One region of the Alteromonas sp. MmMcT2-2 genome, then DNA from elsewhere that is predicted to be linked to it. Evidence: predicted binding sites of a transcription regulator. Region 1 holds the regulator's gene; the other holds the start of a gene.
The links. Region 1 encodes LexA, which represses DNA repair genes until DNA is damaged. Its sites were predicted from a motif close to TACTGTATNNNNATACAGTA; they were not measured.
Positions count from the first base shown of each region.

Region 2: MHM99_RS01085 (exonuclease domain-containing protein) is a predicted target of LexA. The motif match lies at 4,700-4,719, and genes of this name have one in related genera.

Region 1 covers NZ_JAKRFA010000001.1:362,442-369,277, forward strand. The annotation lists gene ctaD (cytochrome c oxidase subunit I) at 15-1,658, opposite strand; gene coxB (cytochrome c oxidase subunit II) at 1,668-2,831, opposite strand; gene lexA (transcriptional repressor LexA) at 3,414-4,040, opposite strand; gene MHM99_RS01555 (hypothetical protein) at 4,153-6,836, opposite strand, start outside.
Region 2 covers NZ_JAKRFA010000001.1:263,136-269,971, reverse strand. The annotation lists gene MHM99_RS01115 (transporter substrate-binding domain-containing protein) at 218-979, shown strand; gene MHM99_RS01110 (amidase) at 1,109-2,728, shown strand; gene MHM99_RS01105 (high-potential iron-sulfur protein) at 2,827-3,120, opposite strand; gene MHM99_RS01100 (flavin reductase) at 3,343-3,972, opposite strand; gene MHM99_RS01095 (CPXCG motif-containing cysteine-rich protein) at 3,965-4,156, opposite strand; gene MHM99_RS01090 (hypothetical protein) at 4,343-4,630, shown strand; gene MHM99_RS01085 (exonuclease domain-containing protein) at 4,748-6,836, shown strand, end outside.

The DNA of each region.
Region 1 (6,836 bases):
AACTCCACCTACCGTTACTTAACGACAGGTGGCGTTTCAAACGTGTGATAAGGAGCGGGTGATGGAATTTCCCATTCCAATCCTTCTGCGCCGTCCCAAACTTGCGCAGATACCGGCTCACCTTGCTTTTTGCATGCCTTGATAAGCAGGGCAAGAAAGATGAGCTGAGATAAACCGAATGCAAAACCACCCAGGCTTATCCATTTATTAAAATCAGCGAACTGCAATGCATAGTCAGGAATACGGCGTGGCATACCAGCCAAACCCACAAAGTGCATAGGGAAGAACAACACATTGACCGATACCAATGAACACCAGAAATGCCATTTAGCTAAGGTTGTGTCATACATTTTTCCCGTCCATTTAGGCAACCAGTAATACACCGCTGCCATGATAGAAAAGACTGCCCCTGTTACCAGAACATAGTGGAAATGGGCCACAACGAAATAAGTGTCGTGGTACTGGAAGTCCACAGGTGTAATCGCCAACATTAATCCTGAAAGCCCCCCAATGGTGAACAGCACAATAAAGGCAATAGCGAACATCATTGGCATTTCAAAACTTAGTGAACCACGCCACATGGTTGCTACCCAGTTAAACACTTTAACGCCAGTGGGCACCGAGATAAGCATGGTGGCAAACATGAAGAACATTTCCATGTACACCGGCATGCCTGTGGTAAACATGTGGTGAGCCCACACTACAAAAGAGAGCAGTGCAATCGACGCCGTGGCGTACACCATAGATGCGTATCCAAACAGCTGCTTTCGAGAGAAGGTAGGAACAATTTGCGAGATAATGCCGAAAGCAGGCAAGATCATAATGTACACTTCAGGGTGCCCGAAGAACCAGAAAATATGCTGGAACATAACCGGGTCGCCGCCACCAGCAGCATCAAAAAAGCTCGTGCCAAAGAACTTATCAGTTAACACCATGGTAACCGCACCGGCGAGCACTGGCATTACCGCAATCAGCAAGAATGCCGTGATAAGCCACGTCCATACAAACAGCGGCATTTTCATCCAGGTCATGCCTGGCGCACGCATATTAAAGATGGTCACAATCACGTTAATCGCACCCATAATGGATGAAATACCCATGATGTGAACAGAGAACACAAACAACGCTGTCGAATCGCCACTGTAAGTCGTTGAAAGGGGCGCGTAGAAAGTCCATCCAAAAGCAGGGCCGCCGCCTTCCATAAAGAGCGAGCTCAATAGAATGAGAAAGGCACCTGGTAAAATCCAGAAGCTCCAGTTATTCATGCGCGGTAACGCCATGTCAGGGGCGCCGATCATCATGGGAATAAGCCAGTTTGCGAGCCCAGTAAAGGCAGGCATTACTGCACCAAATACCATGATAAGCCCGTGTACCGTAGTCATTTGGTTAAAGAAGTTTGGCTCTACAATTTGTAGACCGGGTTGGAATAGTTCAGCGCGGATCACCATGGCCATCGCACCACCAACTAAAAACATAATAAAGGCAAACCACAGATACAGTGTGCCTATGTCTTTGTGGTTAGTGGTAAACAACCAACGCGTTATCCCTTTAGGAATATGATCGTGGTGTTCATGGTCATCATGTAGGTGACCACCATTTACTTGACCACTGTGAGGCGCAGAGGTATCTGGCGAAATAACTTCAGTTGCTTTGCTCATTGTCTGCTCCTAGTTTCCGTTTGCCACTGCGTTGACATCTTTGGCTTGAACCATATCGCCAGTTTTATTGCCCCAGGCATTTCGCTCGTAAGTGACTACGGCGGCAATTTCCTTAAGACTTAGCATTTTTCCAAACGCTTGCATGGCTGTTCCTGACTTTCCATGCAGCACGATGTCAATGTGACCTTGCTGATCTTCTAGTACCATCTTGCTGCCTTTTAATGCCGGGAACACGCCAGGTAAACCTTCACCATTTGGCATATGGCAAGCAGCGCACGTTGCGTTGTATACTCGCTCGCCCTCTTTCATCAGTTCATCCATAGACATATTCATAGAAAGTAGACGCTGCTCTTCTTCTTTTGCTTTACGAACAATCTCTTCTTGTTCGCCCATCCACTTTTCAAACTCGGCGGGTTCTTTAGCAATTACCACAACCGGCATATAGCCATGGTCTTTACCACAAAGCTCTGCGCACTGTCCGCGATAAATACCCGGCTCATTCACCTTGGCCCAAGACTCGTTAATAAAGCCGGGGTTGGCATCTTTTTTCACGGCAAAGTCAGGAACCCACCAAGAGTGGATAACGTCGTCAGAAGTAATAAGAAAGCGTACTTTTTTCCCAGTAGGAATAACCAAGGGACGGTCGACTTCCAGCAGGTAGTTATCTGTTTTCTGAAATTTGTTTTCTATTTGCTCGCGCTGAGTGGCGAGTAAAGAATAAAACTCTACATCGCTATCCATGTACTTGTAGTGCCATTTCCATTGAGAGCCTGTTACTAACACCGTCATGTCAGGCTCAGACGTGTCTTCCATAGCAATTAGAGTATTCGCTGCGGGTACCGCCATGAAAATAAGAATAAGGAAAGGAATAACGGTCCAAGCAATTTCGACCTTCACGTTTTCGTGAAAATTAGCTGGCTTGGCACCACGGGACTTTCTATGTAGATACATTGAGGCGAACATCACGCCAAAAACTACAACCGCGATACCTACACAAATGAAGAACATCAACATATGGAGGTCGTATACCTGCCCACTGATGTCGGTAGCACCGCGTCTCAAATTAAGCGAAGAGGCTTCTTCGCTTGCTTCTTGCGCAAAAAGCAAAGGGGAAAAAAGCAAAATTGGTATACTAGAACACCATTTTGCGAAAACGGTCGTTAGTTGTTTCACTCAGCACCTCCGTAATGGCGTGGTCAAAGACGCTGATTAATTTGCGCGATGCCCTACCAAATGGTTTGCGAACGATTGACCCATAACCTCAACTTGTAAAACAAATTTAGAGCCATTGTTATTATTTTGTTGATCTCTGTATAAGAATTGCGCAATAATGTCGTGCCGTCTAGTCTTTTCTATTAAAAATTTAACGAAGTGGTTAATTTTTAATCATTTACTAAAATGGTCGCGGGGGATTTCACGTGCAAAAAGAGAAAGCCATTGCTGTGGGATGCCCTTGGAATCAAACAGGCATTTTGAACACGGGGTTAAAGTAAATGCTCGACTAACTAGTTAAGAAATCAATAAGTAATCGATGACTCAATGTCGATTTCAAACAAAATTCAAAATAAAAAATGGAAAATACTTGAAGCATTCATAGAAAGAATAACGTGAGTAATGATAAAAATAAGCGCGCAGAAAACCAACAGGTTTGCTGGGCAGGATAAAACCTAAGTTGGCAGATTGAAGAAAAAAACAGGAACAAAAGACATAAAAAAAGCGGCTAACGCGCCGCTTTTATACAAACAAGCTAAAATACTACATCCAGTCAGCGTTTCTGATCACACCCACCGCAATGCCTTCTATCGCAAAATGTTCAGTCGCCAAATCAACTTTTATTGGTGCAAACTCATCATTCTCAGCATGAAGCAATACTTCACGCCCGCGTTTCTCTAGACGCTTTACGGTGACGTCTTCATCTACACGCGCCACAACCACCTGACCGTTGTGTACATCAGTGGTGCGATGAACAGCGAGAAGATCACCGTCTAAAATACCAATGTCTTTCATGCTCATACCGTTAACGCGTAGCAAAAAGTCGGCATGGGGTTGAAACAGTGCAGGATCGACTTTGTAGTGCGATTCAACATGCTCTTGCGCCAAGATCGGCTCACCGGCTGCAACACGCCCAATTAACGGTAGGCCTTCTTCTTCTTGTGCGTCGTTATCAAGAGGGATATTGAGCTTAATGCCACGAGACGTACCAGGCAAAATTTCAATCACGCCTTTACGCGCCAATGCTTTCAAATGTTCCTCTGCTGCATTAGCAGAACGAAAGCCAAGCTGACGGGCTATTTCCGCACGAGTAGGCGGCATTCCCGTTTCTAACATGGTTGTTTTAATAAGTTCTAAAACTTCGGTTTGTCGAGCTGTGAGTGGGCGCATAAAAGACCTGTCTGTTCATACAGTTCCTGTAAGTATATACACCTAAAACTAAATAACAAGCACTTGCCGCGTCTTTTGCGATCTGCAATAGCCTACGACAAGTGCTTTCTTCTTATTTTACGAGAAGAGCCATGTTCGGGTTACTAATTTGTAACTCCAGCTCCCCATCACTATTTTGACGTGTGCGCATGCCTTCAACATTATCGAGCCCAAGTCCAGGGCTTTGCCACACCACATTGCCTTTATTATCAATCTCAACCACGCGATATGCGATGCTGTCATAATAATTGTACGAATAGTCATTCTCGTTAGGCTGGTAGATAGCGAGAATCGACTGATTAGACGACTTAGTTGGAACAGCCGCTATATACTGAGGGTAGAATGACGGTGCTATAGCGTCTTTGAGTTCTAATGCATCGCTCGCCACGTCATAAACATTGATGGTGTTGTAGTTTCTATTTAAACACGCAAATTCAAGTTCGCTATCACTATCAAAATTTACCGTGAGCAATTGGTCACAATTGGTTTCCAATTCATTCAATCCAACAAATTCACCATCCTGCATTTTATAGAGCTTGAGCGAACTATAGCCCCCAACAGCAAAATAATGCACACCGTCTTTTTCAGAGGCAGCAAGCGCATTAATTGAAAAATCGTTAATGATTGAGTCGATAAGCACCTGATTCTCGATATCAAACGCTTTAAGTCGATTGTTCTCAATAATAACTGCATCGGCGTAACTGTCGTTATTTACGTCAATGGCTTCAATAAACGAAATTTCACTATTCTGATTATTGTTCAGTGTCCACTGAATAGCGTTATCTGTAAGTCTCACGACATTAAACGACGAACTATAATCCAGTGCCCCTATTAGTAACTCACCCACACCGTCATTGTTGTAGTCTGTAACGACCGGTTTGCTATAGTTATAGACATCTTCGCCAACCTCAGCACTTATCGCAAAGTTATCCTCTTTATCTACCGATAAAATCTGAATAGATGATTCGTAACTACTTGTATCGCTAACAAAGACGGCTCTTTCATCATTATCGCCATAAGGTGCCCAACCCGCGGCATGATATCTACTAGCGCGCGGCGCACCTTTTATATCTGACAAGGCATATTCACCGTTGGCATCTTGTTGCGCTACTAAAATTTGATTCTCACCAGTCCAAATAATGTCGTCCACATTGTCATTGTCTAAATCGTCAATGAGAAGTGACATGCCACTGTAAGTGTTGTGGTTAAGAGCCCACTGCTCAGAGATTTGTCCCGCTTCTAATGCAAAACCTCTAACTTGTCCCCACTGACACTCGGAGACAACCACTATTCCTTCTGTAGCTGGGCTTTCTTTACTATAGGCGATATCACAAATGTCACCATGTTCCGCCGTTGCCAAACTGCTTTTCGATACTGCAGAGTAGATTGAGATATCATTCCAACTATCGGCACCGATGATTTCATCTACACCATCGTTATTCATATCACCCAGCACAACAAATGCGTCGCTGAACCCGCTACCGTATAGCCATTGGTTGGCACCGCTTTCGATATCAAATACATAACCATTGTTCGTTACCATTTCTATCGATGCGTCATCATCTACGTTACCAAAAGCAAGGTTATTGACGCCGTCAATATCGTACTGTTGCAACTGCTCACCTGTGCGAACATCTACAATGGCAATAGAAGTCGCATTGTAATATTCGCTCCCATATAAATAAGCAACTTCATCAACCCCGTCACCATTGATGTCATAAAATAAGCCAGAAATAATACTATCTTCAATAATAAACACCGCTTCTGCGTTACTTTCGCGGTCTTTTATTACAGACAATCCCTGTTGAGTAAGAAGGTAGATTTCATCATTATTGTCACCATCAACATCTTGGGTATGCACGCTTCTAATTTCGCCTTTAGTAGGCAGTTTATACGGATACACATAGGTATTTTTAAGCGTATTACCTTCTAGCGAAAATGCGCCCACGTTGCGAGCATTTACCGTGATAAGTTCACTTGCACCATTGGTCGAAGCAATAGCAAAGCCATGATTATAAATTGGTGTCATCACAGTAGTACGAGCATAAGCCGGGGCCTTGTCCGCATAAGAAGTGATTTCGAGCGTTTGTTGGGATTCAGTTCCGTCTAAGCTAGCGAAACTAAACATATAAGTTTGAGCGTTGAAAAGTTGATTCGCAGGTACGTTCCAGGTCATCAGACCTTCCGCATTTAACGAAGCACCGGGAGGCGCTGAAATAAGCTGTCCCGCGACGTCATCGTCAATTCTGTCTGGGTCACTCATCGATACGGTAAACTCTACGTATCCGCCCGCAGTTACTACTTCAGGCATATTCGATGCAGTGAGCGTCATAGGAGAATTGCCGATCTCAACGAAAGTAGGCTGGGATTCAACAACGTTAATACCGTCTGACACCACCATGGTAACTTTAACTTCATCACCGAAGACTGCGCTGTAAGGTGGGAGCGTGGTACCATTAACATCGTCAAGGACTACACCATTTACATACCAGCGAAACGAAATCACCAGCTCTGAGTCGGGAGTATCTGAATCATGATAGTAGCCAGGCTCAACGGTGACTTCATCTGTGGTATAGACAGTCTCATAGGCATAGTAATAAGGCTGATTCACTACAGGAGGTACGGATATCGCATCGATATCTGAAAGCGCAAGGCCAGTATGATTTCCGCTGGCAAACGCTGTTAGATTATTAAAGTATACACCTACATCGTAAATATCATCGCCGTTGTTATCTTCGCCATAGCGAACTGCGCCAT
Region 2 (6,836 bases), 99 kb from region 1:
AGCTTTCAGTAAATGAGAACGCGATGCTTACAGAGGCATGATCAAATCTAACCACTTTGGTTCTCAACAGGCTCTCAAGTACCCAATAAAACTTGGCTGCTCAATTGATTACGTAAGCCTCGAGAAAAACTAACCTTTTGTCGACTGGTGAAATTCTAATATAAGTTTATATTATGAGAAGGGTATCGTTTAATTTATAGTTTGGTTCATCTGTTGTATGCGCGCACCTTTATCTGCTGTTTGTTTACTGTGTTTTATCATACCGCTTAGCGCGAAAGAGCTAGATGTGGTTGTGGGCTGGAACAAGCCTCCATACGTTATTTCACAAGAACACACCGGCTTTGAAGTTGACTTGGTGCGGGCGATCCTTGCTGAAATGGGATATGGATTGTCGCCTATTTATGTTCCTTTCGGGCGTACGGCAAGGTTATTAAAAGATGACGCCGTTGACATTGGACTTACCCTTAATCCTGCACACATAGTCGATCAAAGCATTTTATCTGAGCCATATATTATCTATCAGAACGTCGTGGTAACACGCGCAGACAGAGAACTGACGATAGACAGTATCGACGATTTGAAAGGTAAAAGCGTCATTGCTTTTCAAACCGCTCAATCGGTATTAGGTGAGGACTTTGGGCGAACTCTCGCATCGCAAACTACCTATATAGAAATGGCACGACAAGATCGTCAAGTGGACATGCTGATGCGCGGCAGCGTCGATGTTGCCATTCTCGATAGAAATATTTTCAACTACTTCAAATCTGCAAACAGTGCTTATGCCGAAGACGCAACCGTCTTTCATGAGCTTTTTCCTATATCGCCTTACAGTGCTGCAATCCCCGACCCAGCGCTAAGAGCCAAGTTTAACGCCACCCTTCGGCTATTTATTGAAGATGGGCGGTATCAGTTACTGCTTGATGAATATAAGCTTGATAACCTCCTTCATAAGCTTCCCGTTGCGGAAACGGCAAAATAATTCTTAGACAGTGAACTATTTCTGATTCAACGTATAAGAAACTAACATTACGTTACCTTCTATTGCCGTCAAACGCTGCATAATAAGAAGGAGTAACAGGCGCTAGGATCATACGTTAAGGAAAGGTTTATGTTGAAACAGGGTTTTTTGCTGGCCGTAGTCGTGCTTTGCACTGCATGCGTGTCTCAAGCAAATCATACAGATAAGATTGAGCAATGGTTAGATAAGCCTGCTCACGTTCAGGCGCAAGCTATTGCGAGTGGCGACACGACATCTGCTGAGCTCGTTAACGGTTATCTTGCGCGAATCGAACGGCTAGATGAAAAGGTAAATAGCGTTTTAGCGTTGAACCCTAACGCGCTGACCGAAGCGAAGGCCATCGATAAACGACTAGCGAACGGCGAGACGCTTGGCCCTCTGGCAGGTATTCCCGTGCTGCTAAAAGATAATATAGAAAGTAAAGAGATGCCCACCACAGCTGGCTCAATGGCGCTTATTACTAATGACACTGGTCGCGATGCGCCTATCGTAGAAAAACTGAAAGCGGCAGGGGCAATTATTTTGGGTAAAACCAATTTGTCTGAATGGGCAAACTTTCGCTCTGAATCCTCTATCAGCGGCTGGAGTGCAGTTGGCGGGCTTACCCGAAACCCCCATATGCTATCAAGAAGTGCTTGTGGCTCGTCATCGGGCTCGGGCGCTGCCATGTCACTTCGCCTCGCGTCACTTGCCGTGGGCACCGAAACCAATGGCTCTATTATTTGTCCGGCATCCATAAACGGGGTAGTCGGCTTTAAACCAACCGTGGGCTTGCTTTCCAGAACTCACATAGTGCCTATTTCTTTCAGTCAGGACACCGCAGGACCAATGACGTCTAACGTTCAAGACGCCTGGCTGATGACGGCAATAATGGCGGGCCCTGATGCGGGCGATAACGCGACACTAGACGCTGAGTCTCACCGTCCAGCTATGCCCGCATCGTCCATGCTTGCTACCGATTTAAAAGGCAAGCGTATTGGTGTGGTTAGGTACCGCCAAGGCGATAACCCTCATGTGCTGGCTGTTTATGAAAGCGCGTTAAAGCAGCTTAAAGCGGCGGGCGCGACGCTGGTGGACATCAGTGACTTCTCTCAGCCAGATTCATTTTGGGCCGACTCTTATAATGTTCTGCTGAGCGAGTTCCATCATAGTATTAACGAATATTTATCGGGGTCGCCGGCAGAGCTTCCTGCAAGGAACTTGTCTGAGCTTATCGATTTCAATAACAAAACAGAGCGCGAGTTAGCGCTATTCAATCAAGACATTTTCGAAAAATCGCTCGCGTCGGCAGCCATTGAAAGCGAAAAGTATCAAAATGCACTGCGCCTTATCCAAGACACAGCGGGCAAAAATGGTATTGATACGTTGTTAGCAAAGCACAATGTTGATGTACTAGTTGCGCCCTCAAACAGCCCTTCTTTTTTAATAGATGGCGTATATGGTGACCATTCGCCTGTCGGTTTTATCGGTATCGGGTATTTGGCCGCAATTGCAGGATATCCGCATCTCACAGTGCCCGCTGGACAGGTGAAAGATCTTCCTGTGGGAATTAGCTTCATTGGCGGTAAATGGCAAGACGAAAGCGTGTTGAAAATAGGTAGAGTTTTTGAAGCAAAACACGGCTTCTTCATTAAGCCTGGCCTTCTGCCTACACGTTTTGACAACCCAGCGCTAAAAGGTATCGAAGACGGAATTGACGTAGTTCGCTAGCGGGAAATGAGGATACATAATCGTATTTCGCCTCAACAGAAACGAAAAAAGCCCTTGGTTTAACTCAAGGGCTTTTGAACGTCTTTTCTTTCGATTGGTTAGCCAGGCTTTTTCACCCAAGCGCTACACCAGCCATCAGCGTTAACAAGCTTATTAGGGAAAATGTTACAAGGGCGGTGTTGTTCGCCATCGGCGCCCTGCACGTACATGCAGTTTGCGCATTTTGCACCTTCAACAGTTGACGACGGTGTGTAGTTCAGTGCTTTTGCAGTAGGGTCATCAGCGCTCAATTGTTCTTGAGCCTGAGCACGTAACGCTACACCACCTAATGTAAGACCGATAACTGTCGAGCCAGAAAGCTTTAAAAAGTCACGGCGATTTACAGATTTCATAACATTCTCCTTAAGAGATAGAAACGATAATGATTCTTTTTTATTCAGTGCCTTAAACGCAAAAACCTGCCCAAAGAGGCAGGTTTTGTTTCATGCTTAAATACTATCTCTTTTTGAAAAAAGATCGAACGAAATCTCGCTTTTTCGCTTGATCCAGATTAAATAAACTTCAGAGTTACAACCTTAAGTATTGAATGTAAGACCGCTGGACAGTTTATTAGTTCATTTCACGGTTAACTTTACATCGGGCTTTGCATACGCAAATTGTGCAATTCGTTGTGTGCTGTGGTAGCTGTCTAGGCCTGAGATACAGGCCGTTTGCGCTTGTTCTATATCAGCATAGCCGTCGGAATCTATTATTTGCTCAGGAACGTAGAGCTCTTGGATTTCGCCGATAACCATTTCGGTTTCATTAAGCAAAGTAAAATGCTGTGCTACTTTTAAGCCCATTTTAATTTTACTTTCTTTGACATACGGCGCACTGAAGGACTCACTGATCTGCGCGGTTAACCCAACGGCTTCAAATTCACTTTCTTCTGGCGCATAGCGGGCTGATGTTTGGTGGGCTTTGTCGACCCAGTCAACAGCCACGTGATTTAGCGTATAAAAGCCCTGCTGTTTTATATTGCTTAACGTATCTCGCGTGACGGTATGTGGACGCATGATCATGCCAATGAGAGGCGGGTTTGCACCGACATGAACAATTGAGCTCACTATAGCCAAATTATTTGTAACGCCGTTTGTTGTACCCACCAAAGTCGCCGATTTAAAACCAGACAAACTATTAATTAGGTTTGCGCGGTAGCGCTGTGCAAGGGCGTCTATATCACCGCGGGTAAACTGCTTAGTCATTCTCTCTTTCTGCCTCTATCTGAATGTCATCACCGTGCTGATAAGCAGTAAGCTCAATGGGCTGACAACACACTTGGCAGTCGAGCACCTGTACTTGGCCAACATCGTTAATTTCATCTATTTCAACATCATTTGGGGCCATACAGTAAGGACAGGAAAAGCCCATGGAACGAGTTAAACTCATATTTAAATGCCTTTGTAATCACTAATGCTATTTGTTACGTAATGCAAAGACGAGTGGATTTTCTTTTAGACACGCCCCTTGTATCTGATTTTAAGAGAAAAGGACAAGACTGCCATTTGACGCTTATGAGTAATCAGAAAACTGGGTGCACAAATAATAGATGTGATAGACGAAAAAGGTGACCTTGTGGCAAATAAAGTCGGTCAATGCCCGTGCTGTAATAGAGAAACTCGCCTTACTTACCATCATCTTATACCGCGAAAAATGCACAGGCGTACCTATTTTAAAAAGCACTTTAGCAAATCGGAGCTTCAGGACGGCATTTACATTTGCAGACAATGTCACAGCGGTATACATCGATTTTATGATGAGATGACGTTGGCCAAACACTACTTCAATTTGCAGCGTTTATTGGCAGATGCGCAGCTTTCTTCGTTCTTTCATTGGGTGTCTAAACAGCGCGTACGCGTGTAAAAGTACACGCTATGCACTATTAGCAGCAGATGTGATAACCAATCGCGGAGGATTTAATTTGATTCGCGTGGCTGTATAAATATACACTGCTGGTGTTTTCATAGCCAAAGATACCTCATGCGAAAAGATTTACCGCCACGTTATTACCTTACACACTTTCACGAGTTCCTTGGGTTCTTTGAGGGTGCTAGCAGGGCGCTTCTAAGTGACGAAGCCACTGACTTTGTTAGGCGTTTTAAAGCGTTAGACGATGACAAACAGTGTATTGTTGTGCGCGCTGCAAATCGCAAGTACGCAGTGATTGACAGGACGCAGTTCAATTATAGCGAAATCGCTGTGCCACAAGAGCAAATAGATTGGCTTACCAACAACGGCTGGTTTGGTGACCTTACCCACGCTTCGCTTAATGACATCGCAGGTGTCTTGACCAAGAATGCTCTGCTTGAGCTACTTGCTGAATACGGCAGTATTAAGGGGCTCGCATCTCTCACCAAGCCGAAACTCGTCACGTTACTTAATGAGCATATTGGTGCTAAGGGCTGGCCCGAGAGCTTTTCGCTAGACAATTATTTAGTGTGCTTATTTGACGGTGCACTTCGCTACTTACTTTTTATTTATTTTGGTAACACCAAAAGCCGTCTAAATCAGTTTTCTATGCGTGATTTGGGCGTAATGAGAACCCGCTCTGATTCTGTAACCGATACGGCGCGTTTTGACACTAAAAGCGATGCCCAAGCTTCATGGTTTTACGCTAACCATTACAGTCAATTAGCCTTTTATAACGATGATATGTTGCTTGCCATAGCCGAAGGTGAACTCCCAGCGACTGAGGGGGTGTCGGCCAGCTTTTATCGCGACCAGTTACTGTATGCGTTAGGCCTTAAAGTGTTGGCTTTTAATAGACCGAAAGGACTAGAGGTGTTGAAGCTAGCTCAAAGCGATAAGGCAAAAGAGAAGTGGCTAAGAGAGAGCTACAAAGACGGAGATGAAGATGGCGTTAAGCAAGCACTTGAAGAAATAATTGATAATCCGCCATCGGATACACTATTAGCTTTTGCGGAAGATTTTTACGCCCGCAAATACCATAAAAAGCGCACCAGTACGGTTACTGATATGCTTCGTAATGCTAGCCGTACACTGGATATTGACGTAAGCCAAAACCAACAGGTTGAGCGTGGGGTATTGGCGCACTATGCTCGGCACGGCATTGAAGGCTGGCGCACGGAAAATCGACTATGGCGTAGTTTGTTCGGCCTTACTTTCTGGAAGCAGCTTTATGAAGAAGATACGCTGGTTACAGAGTTTGATCGCAGGCCGTTGTCGCTTAAGCAAAATAACTTTTACGCAAAGTTTGAGCACAGTATTGAGGCATTGTTACAGGCGCTTGATAGCAAAGAAAAACTGCGTTTTCATATTCACAAAATGGCCACGATGCACTATGGCAAAGTGAATAGCCTGTTTATGTGGTCTAGTCATTTGCTTACGCCTATAGAAGCGCTAATTGAGCATGGTTCGCTAGATTCGATTTATGCTTTACTTCGCATGATGTGCAAAGACTTTGAGAGCCTCCGAGATGGCTTCCCCGATATCATGGTATTTGACGGCGCACTTCGCTTTGAAGAAATCAAAGCGCCTGGCGATCAGCTTCGCCGAAATCAGCTGGTTTCAATTCAACGTTTGCAGCAAGCTGGATTTGACGTTGCGGTAACAACAGTGAAATGGATACGCGACCCAGCACAGCCTTATGTTGTGGTAGATATAGAGACCACTGGAGGAAACAGCAGCTACAACCGGATTACCGAAATAGGTATGGTAAAACTTGTTGGTGGGAAAGAGGTAGACAGGTTTCAAACCCTGTTAAATCCGCAGCGCCGCATTCCTAGCAACATTACCCGCCTTACTGGAATTTCGGATGACATGGTGGCAGATGCTCCGCTTTTTGCTGAAGTAGCGGAGCACGTGGCAAATTTCACCGAAGACGCTGTGTTCGTTGCTCACAACGTAAACTTTGACTACGGGTTCATTAAGCAAGAGTTTGCAAGACTAGAGCAGAGTTTCAGGCGACCCAAAATGTGTACCGTTCGCGAAATGCGTCGCACCTATCCTGGGCTGCCTTCTTACTCGCTGGCAAACTTAACAAAGCATTTTCACATAGAAATGGAGCAGCATCACCGTGCGCTGAGCGATGCCAAAGCCGCTGCCGAGT